3 regions of the uncultured Pseudosulfitobacter sp. genome follow, and region 2 is predicted to be linked to each of the others. Evidence: riboswitches for the same ligand, from Rfam matches in the RefSeq annotation. Region 2 holds a riboswitch; each other region holds the start of a gene.
What was found. A riboswitch is a leader RNA that binds a small molecule or an ion and turns the genes downstream of it on or off. The one in region 2 is predicted to bind cobalamin.

Region 1 (6,208 bases), on a different contig from region 2:
TAGCCGTACGAGGTCTGGTATTGCTCGTTGGTCAGGTTCTCCAGCCGCACATAGCCTTCGGTGGTGTCGCTGAAGTCATAGGTCATGGAGGCGTTCACCACGGTGTAGTCGGGCATTGCATTGCCGCCGTCATTGGCGCGCCCTGCGACGTGGTTCAGCACCAGCTGGCCTGACAGCTTGTCGCTCAGGTCTGCCTCGACGCCAATGACAAAGTCGTGCTTGGGCACGCGTATCAACTGGTTGCCGCTTGAATCTTTGCCATCTGTGTAGGTGTACGAGCCGAACAGATCGGTGCCCGCCCCCAGCGCCACGCGGCCCGACAGTTCAAGGCCAGAAGTTCGCGATGCACCTTGCAACTGTTCAAAGCGCCCCGGAATCGGCCCAGTCCAGCCATCAGGATCAAAGTAGTCTATCAAGTTGTCGATTTCTGTGTAGAAGACGGTGGCCTTGATCTGTGCATCTTTGGCAAAGCGGTGTTCAACGCCAATCTCGGCGCTTCGGCTTTCTTCTTGAACCAATGACGAGTTGCCATAGAGAGGGTCGAACAACTCGTAGAGCGATGGCGCACGGAACCCGGTGCCAATGGACGCGCGCAGGGTGGTGTCCGCTGTGATGCGCCAGTTGGCCGCAAGACGGCCCGTGGTGAACCCGCCAAAGGTCGAGTGGTCGTCGTGACGAAGAGCAAAGCTCAGGTCCACATCCTCGGAGGCGGCATATTGTGCCTCGCCAAAGACCGACGCGATCTCGTAAGTGTTCTTGACTCCGTCGACGTCAGATTTTTCTTCGGTGTAGCTGGCGCCAAAGGCCAGATCAACCGCGCCCATCTGGGTCACGCCTTTGTAGGCGAGCTCGTTGCGGCGTCCATTGAAATTGCTATTGCCACCAGATTTATATTCGCGGTCGGTTTCTGAGTAATTCATGGAAAAAGTATGCTGAATTACACCGCCATCGACTTCAGCGTAAATGCGTGCGCCTTTCCGTGTAATAAGCGATAAATCGTCGGTATCTGTGAGGCCCGGATTGAAGCTGTCATATTCAGTTTCGCTATCGATGTAGTTCAATGCGAAACCAAGCTTGACAACATCGGTGGCCTGATGGGCACCCGTTAGAAAAAGCGTCGTGCCTTTATAACCGTCAGCTTCGTCGTTGCCATCATTTTCATCAGCCGCAGAAAACCCGTTGGTGTCGATATGGCTGAAGGTAAAGGCGAGCTCACCGCGCTCAGTTTTGGTCGCCACGCCAAATGTGGCGGAATAAGTGTCGTAGCTGCCTGCTTCGAAGCTATAGCGCAGTTGTGTTCCCATTTCGGTGGCACGCAGGGTGGTGATGTTGATCACCCCACCAATAGCCTCTGAACCGTAGATTGCTGATTGCGAGCCTTTCAGCACTTCGATCCGGTCGATACCCGCGGTGGTTAGGCTGCCGAATCCGAAAGATGTTTGCCCGCTGGAAGGGTCGGTCATGTCGATGCCGTCGATGTAGACGGGGATGTATTTGCCGGGCAGGCCACGGATGCGCAGCGTCGTGGTGCTGCCAAGGCCGCCATTGCCCGACACCGAAATGCCCGGCAAAGTGTCCAGCGTTTCTTCAACGCGCGCGCTGCTGCTCTTTTCGATGTCGTCCTGCTCGGCCACTTCGACCACAGTGCCGGTGCGTTTCGTCTCAACCGGCGTCTGGCTGGCCGAGACGGTGATCGTGCCCAGATCAAAGGCGTCATCCTGCGCCAGTGCAACGCGGGGCAGGGTGGCCATGGCCAGCACGGAGGCCGAAGCGAGTAGATGTTTCATAAAATTATCCCCTTACAGACGGGTCGGTTGGGTCCGGCCCTTTGGTCGTCGATATGGGAAAGGACAAAGCGCCTTCCGCCGGTGAAACGCCACCAAAGCGGTCAGGCCGCCGACACATACGCACCCCGCGCGTGTATCCGGGTGATCCCTTTGGCAGGTCTCCTGACTTGCGGGTCGATGCGGGGCCGCGCCTTCCCGGGGTTGATCCCCAGTGGCATGTGACGGCGGCGCTCACCGCTTACAGTTGCGGGGGCAGTCACGGATTTGGGGAAATTGCCCCGTACCGCGTTCCCTTTAACGACGAGTCACCCCGCCGAACCAAAGTAGGCGTGGCTTAGCCTGCGGATCGCTGCCGATCAAGTTGTGAATGCGACGCAGCAGGCGGGGCTTGCGTCAAACCGGCGTCAAAGGTGACTTGCAGGCGGCAGGGCAGGACGGTATCGGTTGGGTCTTGCCAGACCAGCCCTGACCGAAGGACGCGCCCCATGACCGACACCGCCACGAACCTTGAAAGCTACCGCGTGACCGCCGACGAACTGCGCCAGTTCATCGAGCGGATCGAACGTCTGGATGCCGAGAAAAAAGACCTTGCCGAACAGCAAAAAGAGGTGATGGCCGAAGCCAAAGGGCGCGGTTACGACACCAAGGTGATCCGCAAGGTCATCGCCCTGCGCAAGCGCGAGCCCGACGACATCGCCGAAGAAGAAGCGGTTCTGGAGATGTACAAAGAAGCGCTGGGCATGTCCTGACGCGGGGCGCGGGGCGCGCGATTGCTTGCCTCGCACCTGCTGCACCCTGTCCGTACCGGGACGGTGCACCTCTTTACTTGAATGCTTGCCGCCTTTGACCGGGCAGCGTAGCGTCAGGGGCGTGGTCAATTGTCGGCCACGGGGGGATTTTCATGCGACAGACCACCGGCTTTGCCGCGTTGCTTTGCGTCCTGTCAGGGATGTCATCACCGGCCCTGGCCTCCGAGGCTTGTGAGGTTGTCGCAACCGTTGCGGGCGCGGCAAGCGTGCCACTACATGCTGAACCCGACGAGAGTTCGGACCTTCTTCACGTTGTGCCCGTGGGAGATATTGTTCTTTACCCTCAACAGGATCTGGCTCCGGCGCAGTCGGAAAGCTGGCTGTGGGTGCGCCACGACAGCACACAACGCGACATCTGGCAAAGCGGCATCGCGGGCTGGTTGCGCGTTGAGAATGTGACAGATTGCGGCTGAGCGCGGCTGCGCCTAACCCTGGCCGTTCTCGAGAAACTGAGATGCGTCAAGAATGGTTTCCGCCAACCCGTCAAAGAAACGCGGCGACATGACATCAATCAAGCCCGAGGGCGCGCCCTCGGCCCTGGTCGGGCCTTCCGCGGCCTGTACCACGGCAAACATCGGTGTCTTGGCGCTCAGCAACTCACGATGGCTCGCGCCTGTGCCGTGCTTCAGGACATTGATCGCCAGGTAGTATTGGTGAAGCCTGTGGGCAAGATCGGCATGTCCGGCGGCCGACAACCGGGCTTCGACTTTGCGTGACAGCGGGCCGCGTTTGAAATGGCGCTGCATGCGTGCTTCGAACACGGTAAAGACATCGACGGCCGCCAATTCGATTGCGACCGTTTCAGATGTCACTTCTTCGATTTGCGCGCCCGACAGAGGCTGACCCTGCGCATGTTCCAGGATTGCCGAAATCCGGTCTTGTGACGCTTTCGCGGCAGTCAGTGCAGCGTTAACCAGTTCTGGCAGGGTCTGTGAGGATGTCATGGTGCGTCCTTGATAAGATTTGCTCTCCCAATAAGCTAAAATGTCGCCGAGGGTAGGCCAAATGTATCCGCCGGCTCTGCACAGTTTGCGGTCTTGGCAAGAGAAGAGGGGCTTGGCGATTCTCCCGCAAGGTTGGGCTGTGGCCACAGCAGGAGGGACATTTCGAAAGGAAGCGCCTTTGGCCCCGGTTTATGATGACATGCGCACGTATAAGAGCGCTGTGACTGCGCGAAAAATTACTGAGATTTAAGGAAAAATGGTGCCCCCACACGGACTCGAACCGCGGACCTACTGATTACAAATCAGTTGCTCTACCAGCTGAGCTATAGGGGCACTCGGGCGCTCGTTTACTGCGCTGTTACACGACGCGCAAGATGAAAATGCACTTGCTGATGCAGTTTATGTTTGGTGGTTTTCCCGACCGTCAAAAACGCTATAACAAACGCACGGGCACAGCCTTACAGGATCAGACACCCATTTATGCAGATTGTTCTTCATACAGGCGCGCACTTCACGGAAGAAGAGCGGTTGGTCAAATGCCTGCTGCGCAACAAGGAAGACTTTGCCGCCAAGGGCGTGGCCGTGCCCGGGCCTTCGCGCTATCGCAAATTGTTGCGTGATACGTTTGGCGCGATGCAGAACGCAGCACCCGCCGAAGGGGCGCGGGATGTTTTGCTGGATGCCATTCTGGACGCGGAAGATGCAGATCGTGTGATTCTGAGCCATGCGCATGTGTTCGGTGCGCCGCGCGCGTCGGTGCGGGGCGGGCTGCTTTATCCCAATGCGGCCGAGCGGATGGTGCAAATGAGCCAGCTTTTCCCGCATGACCAGATCGAGATGTTCACAGCGCTGCGCAATCCGGCGGCGTTTTTGCCCGCGGTGTTCCGTGCGTCACCGCATGAAAGCGTGGACGCGTTTCTGGGTGGGGTCGATCCGGCGGATGTGCGGTGGTCGGACATGCTGGTCGAAGTGCGTGCGGCCGCGCCCAACGTGAACATCACGGTGTGGTGCAACGAGGACACGCCGCTGATCTGGGCCGAGATCATCCGCGAGATGGCGGGGCTGGAGCACAACGAAAAGATCATCGGCGGCTTTGACGTGCTGGGTGACATCATGTCGCCCGAAGGGATGCAGCGGTTTCGCGGCTATCTCAAGACCCATCCGGCGATGACCGAGATCCAGAAACGCCGGGTGATCGCGGCGTTTCTGGACAAATACGCGCTGGAAGACGAGATCGAGGAAGAGCTGGACATGCCCGGCTGGACCGAGGATCTGGTTGACGAGCTGACCGAGGTCTATGACGACGACATGCTGCGCATCCAGCGGATGCCGGGGGTGACGCTGATCGCGCCCTGACAGAGCATGTTGTGGTTGAACCGGCGTTGACACGCGGCCAGTGTTCCCACACTCATGCGGCGAACAATTATGTTCGGCTTTGAAAACATGGACAAAAACACATGCGCAAACTTGCCTTGCCGCTGATCGCCGCACTGGCGTTGGTCGCCTGCGGGACATCGACACCGACATCTACATCGGCCCCCAAGAAACAGCCAACGCCGGAACAACGTGCGGAAATTGAAAAGGCCCGCGCCGATATGGTCGCGGCAGAATGCGCTCTGTACGCCGAGGCAAAGACGCGGCAGCCGGATTTCAAGATGCCGGCCCAGTGTCAGTCATAAGCCGCGTGTGAAAATGGCCGCTTGGGATGCAAGCGGCCATATGTTCTGCGGGGCGATGGGGGGCCTTGTCAGCGCTCTAACTGCGCCGCTGCCTGTGCCAGCGCTGTGATCCCGTCCCAGTCCCCCGCCAGCACCATATCCTTGGGGGCAACCCAGGACCCGCCTGCACAAACGACGTTCGGCAGGCTCAGGTAATCTGCGGCATTGGCCGGGCTGACGCCGCCCGTGGGGCAGAACATCACCTGCGGGATCGGCGCGCCGATGGCTTTGATCGCGGCCGCCCCGCCCGAGGCTTCGGCGGGAAAAAACTTTAGCATGGTGTAGCCGCGTTCCAGCAGGCGCATCGCCTCGGATGCGGTGGCGGCACCGGGCAGCAGAGGCAGGTCGGCCTCTTCGCAGGCGTCCAGCAGGCGGTCGGTTGCGCCGGGGGACACGCCGAATTGCGCGCCTGCGTCTTTGGCAGCTTGCACATCGGCAGGGGTCAGCAGGGTGCCGGCGCCCACGACGCCACCCGGAACGCCCGCCATCTCGCGGATCACGTCAAGGGCGGCAGGCGTGCGCAACGTCACCTCAAGCGCGGGCAGCCCGCCCGCCACAAGGGCGCGGGCCAGCGGCGCGGCGTGGGTGGCGTCGTCGACCACCAGAACCGGAATGATCGGGGCCATTTGCGCAATGCGCAGGGCGGCGGCGCTGGCGTCTTGGGGTGTCATCGTGTTTCTCCTGTTGTGTCTTAAACGACCACGGCAGCGCCGGTGTCGGCCCCGCCCACGTTGGCGCGGAACATGGCGAACAGCTCGCGGCCCACGCCGTTGCGGTTGCCGCTCAGGTCGGCAGTGGCGGGCGCGCGGTCTTCGATTCCTTCGGCCAGAACCTGAAGCGTTCCGGCCTTGGCGTCCAGCCGTATCATGTCGCCGTCGCGTACCTTGGCGATCAGCCCGCCGTCCAGTGCCTCGGGGCTGACGTGGATTGCGGCGGGGGTCTTGCCCGAT
Region 2 (6,208 bases):
ATGACGCAGCGGGCCGATTGAACCCGGCTGCATTCATGGTCTAACCTTGGTCAGACTCACACGCAAAGGATGCGACATGTCCCGCATCACCCACATCGACCTAGACGACGGCAACCTGCCGCCCCCCACGCCCGAGATCGAACAGGAACGCAAGGTCGCCCTGTTCGACCTGCTGGAAGAAAACAGCTTTGCGCTGCCCGCCCGCGACGACCGCGAGGTGCCGCCGGGGCCGTACCACCTTGGGCTGGCCATCCGCGAAAACCGGCTGGTCTTCGACGTGACCACGGAAGAGGCCGCCAAAGCCGCCGAATTCCACCTGTCGCTCGGGCCGTTCCGTCAGGTGGTCAAGGACTACTTCCAGATCTGCGAAAGCTATTTCGAGGCGGTCAAGAAACTGCCCCCCAGCCAGATCGAAACCATCGACATGGCCCGCCGCGGCATCCACAACGAAGGCAGCCGCGTCCTGCAAGAACGCCTCGCGGGCAAGGCCGACATCGACGAAGGCACCGCGCGCCGCCTGTTCACCCTGATCTGCGTCCTGCATTTCGGCGGTTAGAATGGTTGCACCCTTGCCCCAATCGGTACTGTTTTGCTGCGACCACAACGCGGTGCGCTCTCCGATGGCCGAGGCGATCATGAAAAAGTTCTATGGCACCGGCACCTATGTCCAGTCCGCCGGGGTCAAGGCCGACATGGAAATCGACGGCTTCTCCATCGCCGTCTGTCAGGAAATCGACGTCGAACTGTCGCGCCACCGCTCGCGCAGCTTTGACCAGATGGAAGACTGGGGCGACGATCTGGGCAGCTTCGACCTGATCGTGGCGCTGTCGCCGGCCTCGCAACGCCGCGCGCTGGATCTGACCCGCTTTTACCATCTGGAAATCGCCTATTGGCCGATCATGGACCCCACCGGCCTGGGCGAAACCCGCGAGGCCAAGCTGGTCAACTACCGCAGCGCCCGCGACCAGATCATCGCCCACCTGCACGACCGCTGGGGCCCGCCCACCGTGCTGACCTGAAGGAACCGCCCATGTCCGTGGTGAACCGCTATTTCGACGCCTTCAACGCAGGCGACACCGACGCCATGCTGGATTGCCTGACCGACGACGTGGCCCACCACGTGAACGAAGGGCAGGTCCGCACCGGCAAGGCGCTCTTTGCCGACTTTTGCGCCCATATGACCCGCTGCTATGCCGAAAACCTGACCGATATGCAGGTGTTCGTGAACGCGGATGAAACCCGTGCTGCGGCCGAATATGTGGTCAACGGCACCTATCTGCAAACCGACGCACGCCTGCCAGCGGCGCGCAATCAAACCTACAAGCTGCCCGCAGGCTCGTTTTTCGACCTGAAGGACGGCAAGATCGCCCGCGTTACCACCTATTACAATCTGGCCGACTGGACGGCACAGGTCGCGTGACCCAGTGCCACGTGCTGACCGGCGCCGCGCTGGATGCGGCCCTTGGCGATGTGGCCCGCCTGCGCATCACGGTGTTCCGCGACTGGCCCTACCTCTACGACGGCGATCTGGACTATGAACGCCGTTACCTTGCCGCCTTCCGCGCCTCGCCACAGGCGGTCGTGGTCGGGGCCTATGACGGCAACAGGCTGGTGGGGGCCGCCACCGCTGCACCCCTCAGCGATCACGCCGACGATTTCGCACAGGCCTTCGACGGCACCGGCGTAAACATCGACGATGTGTTCTATTGCGCCGAAAGCGTGCTGCTGGACGACCATCGCGGGCAGGGGATCGGGCACCGGTTCTTTGACGCCCGCGAGGACGCCGCCCGCGCCTTTGGCTACAGCAAATCCGCCTTTTGCGCCGTGCAACGCCCTGCCGACCACCCCTTGCGGCCCGCCGACTACCGCCCGCTTGATACCTTCTGGCGCAAACGCGGCTATGCCCCGCTGGACGGGGCCACCGCGCAGTTCACGTGGAAAGACGTGGACGCAGACGCGCCCACGGCCAAACCGCTGCAAGTGTGGATCAAAGACCTGTAATCAGCCGCAAAGCTGTCCGGCCTGATCGCCAAACGCCTTCCAACGCTTCCAGAACGCCTCGTTGCTGGACGAATCCGACGTGCGCATCTCTTGCGCGCTGTGCGGATCGTTAAAGAACCCGACCCCGCGCCGCTGGTCCGAAGCGCTCAGCGACATATCCGCCACCGCCTGCACACAGCCGCACCGCGCCCGGTTCGCCTGTTTGCGCCCCGAGGCCTGACAGGCGTTCGCAATCGGTCCCGACGCAAACAGCACCGGCGCAGGCTGCCCCAGGGGCGTCGACGCGCGCGCGCCGGGCGACTGATAGGTCGTTGCATTGTAACTGGAATATCTGGTCCCACCGCCACCACAGGCGGCGACAAGGGCCAGACACGAGATTAGGGCCGTCAATCGGATCATGGTTTCGCCTCACACCATCGCGGCATTCTTTGGCCGCAGCTTACTGCTGATGCGGATTATGCCTGAATTCGCAGCAGGGGGCAATTCACGAGTGTGCGGGTCAAACGGTCGCGGGTGCTGGCGCGGCGGGGCTGGCCCCGAAGGCTAAAGTCAGGGCGCATAGCCCCCGCCCAAACGCACCAAAACCCGCAAACACCCTGCGCAGCAGCGCCCGACCGCCCGTCGCACCAATGGCAATTGCCCTGTCGCCTGCATTGTCTTGACAAGCCTTTTTGGTTCAGCGCACATGCGGGTGTGATTGGTGCCTGCTCATGCAGGTGAAAAGGGAATGTGCAGCCGTGATCTTTCACGGTGAAGCACAGCCGCCCCCGCGACCGTGAACGGAAAGACTGTGTGACACCACTGGCATTGCGCTGGGAAGGTATCATGGTCACAGGCCTTCAAGGCCTAAATCCGTAAGCCGGGAGACCTGCCATCATAGAACGACGTAACCGGACGGGGTGTTCCGGTGTCGGGGCAATTCTGCCTCGCAGAGACACTCTGCCTTGCAGGTACACCTCGCCACCTTTGCCGCGTTCCATATTTTATGGAGGCAGAAGCGATGAACGATCAGACCGAATTGCTTGTCTGTGTCAAATGCCGACGCGGGCAAGAGATGGCCGAAGAGGGCCGTCGCCCGGGTCAGGCGCTTTTTGACGCAATAGCACAGCTGGACCGCCCCGATGGGCTTCGGGTGACTGCGGTAGACTGTTTGCAAAACTGCGATCACGGCTGCACCGTCGCTTTGCGCGGCGGGGAACGCTGGACCTATGTCTTTGCAAACGTAGATGAAAACAACGACCCGGCGATGATCCTCGATGGGGCCCTTCGCTATCATGCCACCGCTGACGGACTGATTCCGTGGCGCGAGCGTCCCGAACATTTCAAACGCAATTGTGTTGCCCGAATTCCGCCCCCGGAGGTGCCCCATGTCTGATCTCGCAAAACTCCCCGTCACTGTCATCACCGGTTTTCTGGGATCTGGCAAAACCACGCTGGTGCGCCAGCTTATGCTGAATCCGGGCGGGCGGCGGTTGGCCGTCATCGTGAACGAATTTGGCGATGTCGGTGTCGACGGCGAAATTCTGAAGCAATGTGCAATTCCCGAATGCCCGGCCGAGAATATTCTCGAACTGGCAAACGGCTGCATCTGCTGCACCGTGGCGGATGACTTTATTCCGACCATCGAAACGTTGATGGCGCTGGACCCGCGTCCTGATCACATCCTGATTGAAACCTCTGGTCTGGCACTGCCCAAGCCGCTGCTCAAGGCGTTCGACTGGCCTGACATCCGCTCGCGGATCACGGTGGACGGGGTGATCGCGCTGGCCGACGCCGAAGCGGTGGCAGCCGGGCGTTTCGCGCCCAATATCGCCGCGGTCGACGCGCAGCGTCTGGCGGACGACAGCCTTGACCATGAAACACCGCTGTCCGAAGTGTTCGAAGATCAGATTTCTTGCGCCGACATCGTTCTGTTGACCAAGCCCGACCTTGCAGGCCCCGAAGGGGTTGCACGCGCCCGCGCCGTCATCGCCGCCAAGGCCGCGCGCCCGATCCCCATGGTCGAGGTGGCCGAGGGCGCGATTGATCCGCGCATCCTTCTGGGACTGGAAGCCGCAGCCGAGGACGACATGGACGCGCGCCCCTCGCATCACGACGGTGCGGACGACCACGAACACGACGATTTTGACAGCATTGTCGTGGATATTCCCGAATTGACCGACCCCAACGATCTTGTGCGCGTGATCGGGAAGCTGGCGCAGGATCACAACATCCTGCGCGTCAAAGGGTATGCAGCGGTTCAGGACAAGGCGATGCGGCTGTTGGTGCAGGCCGTCGGCATGCGTGTGCGCCACCAATATGATCGCCCGTGGAAACCGGACGAGCCGCGCCAGGGGCGCCTCGTGGTGATCGCCGAACATGACGACATCGACGCACAGGTGATCCGCAACGCACTTGGCGCGGCACAGCCGCTGGTCACAGGATAGCCGCGCCGTGCATGTCGTTTTTCGGGAAAGCCACGGGCTGGACGAGGCCGAGACGCCAATGGATCTGGGCCAGAGTGCCGCAGATCTGGTGGTGTTGTCCTTGTCTGATTCCGACCTTGGCGCCTTCGCCGAAGGCTGGCGGCGCGGTGGTGGCGCGCAGGGGCGTCTGCCGTCCTTGCGTCTGGCCAATATCGTCGCGCTGAAACATCCGCTGTCGGTGGACACCTATGTTGCCCAGACCCTTTCGGGGGCGAAGGGCATCCTGATCCGGCTGATCGGCAGCGTTCCCTATTGGCCCTACGGCTTGCAGCAGATCCGCGCCCTGGCCGAGGAAAAGAACATCGCCCTTGCCGTGCTGCCTGCGGACGGGCGTGTGGATGACCGGCTGGATGCTGTGTCGACAGTTCCAATATCCACCCTGCGGCGGCTTGCGAAACTGTGCGACACCGGGGGAGTGGTCGCGGCACAGGCTGCGTTGGCACAACTGGCCCTGGCTGCGGGGCTGTATGCAGGGCCGGTTATCGGCTCCAAGGCGCTGCCCGTGGTCGGCGCATGGACCCCCGAGACTGGCGCATGCTGCCCGCTGGTCGCTGTGTTGCCCGACGATGCAGGTCCATCACAGACCCAGCCGCGCGTTCTGATCGTATTCTACAGATCCTATCTGGCGGCCGCTGATCTGGCCACGATCACCGCGCTGTTCGCGGCGTTCCGCGCGCGTGGGTTCAACGTATGCGGGCTTTTCGCGCCATCGCTCAAATCACCCGAAGCGGCGGGGTGGCTGCGTCGACAGGTCAGACAATACGCACCTGTGGCCGTGGTCAACGCCACGGCCTTTTCCGGCAAAGGCGCGGACGGCACATCGCCATTGGATGCCGCACAGGTGCCGGTGTTTCAGGTGGCATTGGCAACCTCGACCCGCAAGGCCTGGGCCGACGCGGAACGCGGCCTGTCGCCCGCCGATCTGGCCATGCATGTGGTTCTGCCCGAAGTGGACGGTCGCATCACCGCCGGTGTCGCCAGCTTCAAGGACCCGCAAAAGCGGGACCCGGATTTGCAATATGCCCGCTTTGCACACCGGGCCGATGCAGGTCGCATCGCGGCAATCGCAGACCGTGTGCAGGGCTGGACACGGCTGGCGCAGACACCACCGGCGGCGCTTCGGGTTGCACTGGTGCTGTCGACCTATCCGGGCAAGGACTGGAACATGGGCCACGCCGTTGGCCTGGACGCGCCGCAGTCGGCGCACGCCATCCTGGAGGATCTGAAAACCGCGGGCTATGACGTCTGCACCGACGGCGTGCCCTTGCATCAGGCTCTGGCGGCGCGCAGCACCCGCTGGCCCTTGTCCGAATACAAAGCCGCCCTCGCACGTCTTCCCGACACGCTGCGCGCACACCTGTCCGAAGCCTGGGGCGACCCCCAGGACGATCCCGATGTGCAGGACGACGCGTTTCACTTCGCGGCCATCGCTTGCGGCAAAGTGGTGGTGGCGCTGCAACCCGAACGTGCTGCCGCCCAAGGGCGGGACGACAGCTATCACGATCTGTCGCGCACGCCGCGCCACGCCTACGTGGCCTTCTACCTGTGGCTTCAGTCGCAAACCGACGCGCTGGTGCATATCGGCGCGCATGGCACGCTGGAATGGCTTCCCGGCAAATCCGTCGCACTGTCCGACACCTGCTGGCCCGAGGTGCTGACGGGGGCCTTGCCGGTGATCTATCCCTTTATCGTCAACGATCCCGGCGAGGCGGCGCAGGCCAAGCGACGGATCGGGGCCGTGA
Region 3 (6,208 bases), on a different contig from region 2:
CGGCTTGGGGTGGCCGCCGATCTTCAGGCTGGGCGGCGGTGTCGCGGGTTTGGCGGCGGGGCCGTGGGCGGTCAGGGCCACCTGCACGCTGTCCACGCCCGACACGGCGGCCACGGCAGCTTGCGCCGCTTCGCGGACCGGCCCCATGGCCTGCGCGGCCTCGGGCGTCGGTGCCTCGATGACAAAGCGCACGGCGCTGCCGTCGATCTGGATGGCACGAATCAAATCGCGGCTGATCAGGTCGCCGCCATCGGGCAAGGCGACTCGTTTCAGCGCGGCGGTGATCAGATCGTTTGTAAGTGTCATGTCATACCTCTTTTCACAGCCATTGTTGTGGCAGTTGCCGCCGCAGGTGCAACCCCTAACGGCGGTTTGCACAAGGCTTGGGCGCTTTGCAAAAATAGGTCAGTGCCCCCTATGCATTTGCTGCATGGCAGCATTGTTGATACGTCTATTGTGCAGGCGCAGCATTTCACTAAATTGAAGTCAACACGAACGCAAACGAACGCAAAACAAACATCCGAGGCACCGACGAACATGGCCTATCTGAACCAGACAACCACATACGCAAGCCTGACCGAGCGTCTGCTGGCAACCACAGCACGCCTGCTGGACGCCGCTGCGGCACGTCAGGCAAAACGCGCGGTCTACCGCACAACATTCAACGAGCTGGCAAGCCTGGGTGATCGCGATCTCGCTGATCTCGGCCTGCACCGCTCGCAAATCCGCCGGATTGCCACCGAGGCAGCCTACGGCGACAAGTAATACGAGTTCGGGCATTTTCACCTCCTCCCGGAAATGTCCGTCACGACGCGGCGGTATCTCTCCTCCTCCCTGATGCCGCCGCACCTTTTCCCCGATCAAACGGGGATACGACATCGCTGCCGGTCTTTCCTCCTCCCTGACCTGCGCAGTGACTAACGCGGCGACACCGCTCCTCCCTCAGGTGTCGCCGCACAGGATACCCCGGTCAAACGGGGGTTTGGATCGCCACTTGGGTCTCTCCTCCTCCCTGACCCGGTGGTGAACTAGGCGGCGGCCCTTCCTCCCAAGTGCCGCCGCACCTTCTACCCCGGTCAAACGGGGATACGGATCGCCACCTGGCCTCTCCTCCTCCCTGGCCCGGTGGTGAAAATACGCGGCGGTCTCTCCTCCCAGATCCCGTCGCACCCTAAAATTGTCGGGCCTCTCCTCCTCCCTGGTCCCGGCAATTGCAAAGGCGGCGGTCCCATCCTCCCGGGGCCGCCGTTTTTTTATGTTTGTGAGGGGGTTCGGAATGTGGTGTCGGCGCGCGGCGCGATTGGTCGCTGTGCGGGACGAAGCTGCCGTTAGAAATGGAATGCGAAGCCGCGCATCGTCGGGCCGTGGTGCGGCGATCCTGCTTCTGTGACTGGCACTTTATGGCAGCCAAGCACATCCAACCTGTCCGTCACGCGCAACAGCAACCAAATCGCCGTGCCGTGGGGCGGCCCGGCGATGCGCGGCGGCCTTCGGCCTTGATTCCGCGCGGGGGAAAGAGGAACAGGCTCGAACCGGACATTCAGAGCAAATCGCCCTAAGGGCTGCTTTGAGCCCCAAGGAGAGCAGACCTGTCGATCGGTTTCCCCAACCAAATCGCTTGTCGAAAACCACTGCTGGCTCACGCTGACAACAGGTGAGGGTTACGCAGTGCCAAACCGCTTAATGCACCATCCGACGCCCCGCAGCCCCACCCCGGCGCTGTGGCGTCGGAATGTGATGCGTCGCCGCTGCGATATGATCCAGAAAAGCGCTGACCGCAGGGCCGGGGTTGTCATCCTCCCAATGCGCCAGCACATCGCGCGCCGCCTGTCTGGGCCGCACGTCCTGCGGCAGGGTAAACACCCATTCCAGAAACCCCGCCCGCGCCGCCGCATCGCCGTCGGCACCGGCATTGTCCAGATCGGCAAGCCCTGCCACGATCCTTGAAAACATCTGTCGTCCTTTCCCGTCACGCCCCGTGACGTATTCCATTGGACGGATGGTTCGGGAAGGGCAGCACGGGAACAGACCTGTGCACAGCCGCCTCCATCGCCACCCGCGATTCACGTAACACCAAGGCTGGTTTCCGGGCTTGGGGCGGGCGGCCTTGCGGCCTGCGACGGGCACCTTCCCGGGGACTGTCCCCAGTGGCCTTGCCCGTTGCATCCCACCCTCACCGTTGCGGGGGCAGCGCCGGCATCTCACCGGCTTCCCAATTCTCCGCCCGTGGGCGGCACCTTGGACGTTCAGATTAGAAGTGCAGCCGATTCACAGCAAGTGCAAAGACGGCAGCAAGCGGCTGTTTGCGACGTGCCCTGGGGTCATGCCCTAAAACGGAATATCGTCGGTGCCGGTGATGAACTTTGACACGACCTTTTTCAGCCCCGCCTTTTCAAACGCGATCTCCAGCTTGTCGCCCTCGATCCCGACAACCGCGCCATAGCCGAACTTCTGGTGGAACACCCGTTCACCGACGGTAAAGCTGCTGACGGCGCTGGCGTCGATGGTGGTGTTGCGGCTTTCGCGGGGCTGGCTGACCGACCGGTCCTGACTGCGCGCCTGCAACCGCCGCCATCCGGGCGAGTTGTAGACATTGGCATCGGCCGCAGCATCGTGCAGGCGGGATTTGACCTCGGCCATGCCGGCCGCACCGTAATTGCCACCGTGCAGCCCCGGCGGGGTCAGCACATCGACGTGGTCGGCGGGCAATTCGTCGATAAACCGCGACGGCAGGGCCGACTGCCACTGACCGAACACGAACCGGTTCGACACGAACGAAATCGTGCACACTTCCTCGGCGCGGGTGATGCCGACATAGGCCAGCCGCCGCTCTTCCTCCAACCCCTTCAGCCCGCTTTCATCCATTGACCGTTGCGAGGGGAACAGGCCGTCCTCCCAGCCGGGCAGGAACACCATGGGAAATTCCAGCCCCTTGGCCGCGTGCAGGGTCATGATGCTGACCTTGGCGCCCTCGCCTTCCTGCTCGTTGTCCATGATCAGGCTAACGTGCTCCAGAAACCCTTGCAGGTTCTCGAAATTGTGCAGCTGGTTGATCAGCTCCTTGAGGTTCTCCAGCCGCCCCGGTGCCTCGGGTGTCTTGTCGTTCTGCCAGTGGGCGGTATAGCCGCTGTCGTCCAGAATCACCTCGGCCAGTTCGATGTGGGTATAGTCCGGCGCGGTGTCGGTTTCGGTGTCCACCACGCTGTCGTCATCGTCCAGAACGCGGGTGCCGTTCGACCGCAGCATCGCGGACCAACGGTCGATACCCTCGACCAGCTTGCGCAGCTCGGCACCCCCCTTGCCCTTAATCAGCCCTTGTTCAACCGCAATCCGCGCGCCTTCGACCAGGTTCACACCATTGGCCCGCGCCGTGATCTGGATCGTCTGCTGCGCCTTGTCGCCAAGGCCGCGCTTGGGCGTGTTGACGATACGTTCAAACGCCAGATCATTGTCCGGCGACACCACGACACGGAAATAGGCCATCGCATCGCGGATTTCCAAACGCTCGTAAAAGCGCGGGCCACCGATCACGCGGTAGGGCAGCCCGATGGTCAGGAACCGGTCCTCGAAGGCGCGCATCTGGTGCGAAGCACGGACCAGGATCGCCATCTCGTCCAGGTTCATCGCCCGCAGGCCACGGGTGCCACGCTGCGCCGCCTCGATCTCCTCACCGATCCAGCGGGCCTCTTCCTCGCCGTCCCAATGGCCGATCAGGCGCACCATCTCGCCCTCGGTCTCTTCGGTCCACAACGTCTTGCCCAGCCGGTCCGAGTTGCCCGCAATCACGCCAGACGCTGCCGCCAGAATATGCGGGGTCGAGCGGTAGTTCTGTTCCAGCCGCACCACATGCGCGCCGGGAAAATCCTTTTCAAACCGCAGGATGTTGCCCACCTCGGCCCCGCGCCAGCCATAGATCGACTGGTCGTCGTCGCCCACGCAACAGATGTTCTTGTGCCCGCCCGCCAGCAGCCGCAGCCAAAGGTACTGGGCGACGTTGGTGTCCTGATATTCGTCCACAAGGATGTATTTGAACCAGCGTTGATACTGTTCCAGCACATCGGGGTGCTTTTGAAAGATCGTGACCATGTGCAACAGCAGGTCACCGAAATCCGTGGCGTTCAGGTCGATCAGCCGGCGCTGGTATTGCGCGTACAGCTCGACACCCTTGTGATTGTAGGCCCCCGCATCCGCCGCCGGGATCTTGTCCGGCGTCAGCGCGCGGTTTTTCCATGCATCAATGACCCCGGCCAGTTGCCGCGCGGGCCAGCGTTTGTCGTCAATGCCCGCCGCACTGACCAGTTGTTTCAACAGACGCAACTGGTCGTCCGTGTCCAGAATGGTAAAGTTCGACTTCAACCCCACCAGTTCCGCGTGCCGCCGCAGCAGCTTGACGCAGATGGCGTGGAAAGTGCCCAGCCACGGCATGCCTTCGATCTGCTGGCCCAGCATCTGGCCCACGCGGTTCTTCATCTCGCGCGCGGCCTTGTTGGTAAAGGTCACGGCCAGCACCTCGTTCGGGCGTGCGCGTCCCGTCATCAGCAAATGGACGATTCGCGCCGTCAACGCGCGGGTCTTGCCGGTGCCCGCCCCTGCCAGCATCAGCACTGGGCCGTCCATCTGTTCGACAGCGGCCCGTTGCGCAGGGTTCAACCCGTCCAGATAGGGTTGCGGGCGCGCGGCCATGGCGCGGGCGGACAGCGAAGCGCCTTCAAAGGCGTCCATTTCATCGAAACTGCTCATGTGGCCCGATATACAGGTCCCGCGTCCCGAGGGAAAGGGTGTTCCACGGATGTTCTCATTGCAGACCCCGCACGGAACGCCCCGCCTGCACGGACGCCCTGTCCGGCTTTGTTCCGTCCCGACCGCTATGGGCGCGCCTGTCAAATGCCCCGATCTGCGTCAGCCCTGCTGAGTCTGTGCGCTAACATGTCAGAGAGCAGACCGGATGCGCCGCAAACGCGCCGCTGAGCGGTGTCATTGGGTTGTAACAGTCGCATAATTTGACCTACACCCTGCGTGAACACCATCAGGTCGTTACTTACATAAGGATGTCCACCTTGACTGAGTTCTCCAAAATTCTCATCGCCAACCGTGGTGAAATCGCCATCCGCATCATGCGGGCCGCCAACGAGATGGGCAAAAAGACGGTGGCCGTCTTTGCCGAAGAGGACAAGCTGGGGCTGCACCGGTTCAAGGCGGACGAAGCTTATCGCATTGGCGAAGGCATGGGGCCGGTCGCGGCCTATCTGAGCATCGAGGAAATCATCCGCGTGGCCCGCATGTCGGGTGCCGACGCGATCCACCCCGGGTACGGCCTGCTGTCGGAAAACCCCGATTTCGTCGATGCCTGCGACGCGGCGGGCATCACCTTTATCGGTCCCAAGGCCGAAACCATGCGCGCCCTGGGCGACAAGGCCAGCGCGCGGCGTGTGGCGGTCGAGGCCGGTGTGCCGGTGATCCCTGCGACCGAAGTGCTGGGCACCGATATGGACGCGATCCGCACCGAGGCTGCCGAGGTCGGCTATCCGCTGATGCTGAAAGCGTCCTGGGGCGGCGGTGGTCGGGGCATGCGTCCGATCAACGGCCCCGACGAGCTGGAAGAAAAGGTGCTGGAAGGCCGCCGCGAGGCCGAGGCCGCCTTTGGCAACGGCGAGGGCTATCTGGAAAAGATGATCCTGCGCGCCCGCCACGTCGAGGTGCAGATCCTGGGCGACAAACATGGCGGCATGTACCACCTGTTTGAACGCGACTGTTCCGTGCAGCGGCGCAACCAGAAGGTCGTGGAGCGTGCCCCTGCCCCCTACCTGACACCCGAGCAGCGCGAGGAGATCTGCGCGCTTGGCTACAAGATCTGCAAACACGTGAATTACGAATGCGCCGGCACCGTCGAATTCCTGATGGATATGGACGACGGCCAGTTCTATTTCATCGAAGTGAACCCGCGCGTGCAGGTGGAACACACCGTCACCGAAGAAGTCACCGGCATCGACATCGTGCGCGCCCAGATCCTGATCGCCGAGGGCAAGAGCATCGCCGACGCCACCGGCAAGGACAGCCAGTCGGACGTGACCCTGAACGGCCACGCCCTGCAAACCCGGATCACCACCGAGGACCCGCAGAACAACTTTATCCCCGACTATGGCCGCATCACCGCCTATCGGTCGGCCACGGGTCTGGGCATCCGTCTGGACGGCGGCACGGCTTACGC

Region 1: linked by a shared signal. The riboswitch ahead of AAC077_RS01395 (TonB-dependent receptor) and the one ahead of AAC077_RS15860 (DUF1636 domain-containing protein) in region 2 are both predicted to bind cobalamin.
Region 3: linked by a shared signal. The riboswitch ahead of AAC077_RS06400 (hypothetical protein) and the one ahead of AAC077_RS15860 (DUF1636 domain-containing protein) in region 2 are both predicted to bind cobalamin.

The regions. Positions count from the first base shown of each region.
Region 1 covers NZ_CAXBJW010000001.1:276,257-282,464, forward strand. The annotation lists gene AAC077_RS01395 (TonB-dependent receptor) at 1-1,787, opposite strand, end outside; cobalamin riboswitch at 1,922-2,125, opposite strand; gene AAC077_RS01400 (DUF2312 domain-containing protein) at 2,273-2,536, shown strand; gene AAC077_RS01405 (hypothetical protein) at 2,689-3,009, shown strand; gene AAC077_RS01410 (hypothetical protein) at 3,022-3,540, opposite strand; tRNA gene AAC077_RS01415 (tRNA-Thr) at 3,798-3,873, opposite strand; gene AAC077_RS01420 (hypothetical protein) at 4,021-4,896, shown strand; gene AAC077_RS01425 (hypothetical protein) at 4,998-5,219, shown strand; gene eda (bifunctional 4-hydroxy-2-oxoglutarate aldolase/2-dehydro-3-deoxy-phosphogluconate aldolase) at 5,288-5,929, opposite strand; gene edd (phosphogluconate dehydratase) at 5,950-6,208, opposite strand, start outside.
Region 2 covers NZ_CAXBJW010000007.1:130,255-136,462, reverse strand. The annotation lists gene hisD (histidinol dehydrogenase) at 1-4, shown strand, start outside; gene AAC077_RS15885 (UPF0262 family protein) at 77-556, shown strand; gene AAC077_RS15880 (low molecular weight phosphatase family protein) at 558-1,019, shown strand; gene AAC077_RS15875 (ketosteroid isomerase-related protein) at 1,031-1,420, shown strand; gene AAC077_RS15870 (GNAT family N-acetyltransferase) at 1,417-2,001, shown strand; gene AAC077_RS15865 (hypothetical protein) at 2,002-2,400, opposite strand; cobalamin riboswitch at 2,683-2,892, shown strand; gene AAC077_RS15860 (DUF1636 domain-containing protein) at 2,987-3,376, shown strand; gene cobW (cobalamin biosynthesis protein CobW) at 3,369-4,427, shown strand; gene cobN (cobaltochelatase subunit CobN) at 4,435-6,208, shown strand, end outside.
Region 3 covers NZ_CAXBJW010000001.1:1,288,915-1,295,122, forward strand. The annotation lists gene AAC077_RS06390 (Mrp/NBP35 family ATP-binding protein) at 1-306, opposite strand, end outside; gene AAC077_RS06395 (DUF1127 domain-containing protein) at 418-765, shown strand; gene AAC077_RS06400 (hypothetical protein) at 1,681-1,953, opposite strand; cobalamin riboswitch at 2,060-2,256, opposite strand; gene AAC077_RS06405 (UvrD-helicase domain-containing protein) at 2,329-4,740, opposite strand; gene AAC077_RS06410 (pyruvate carboxylase) at 5,058-6,208, shown strand, end outside.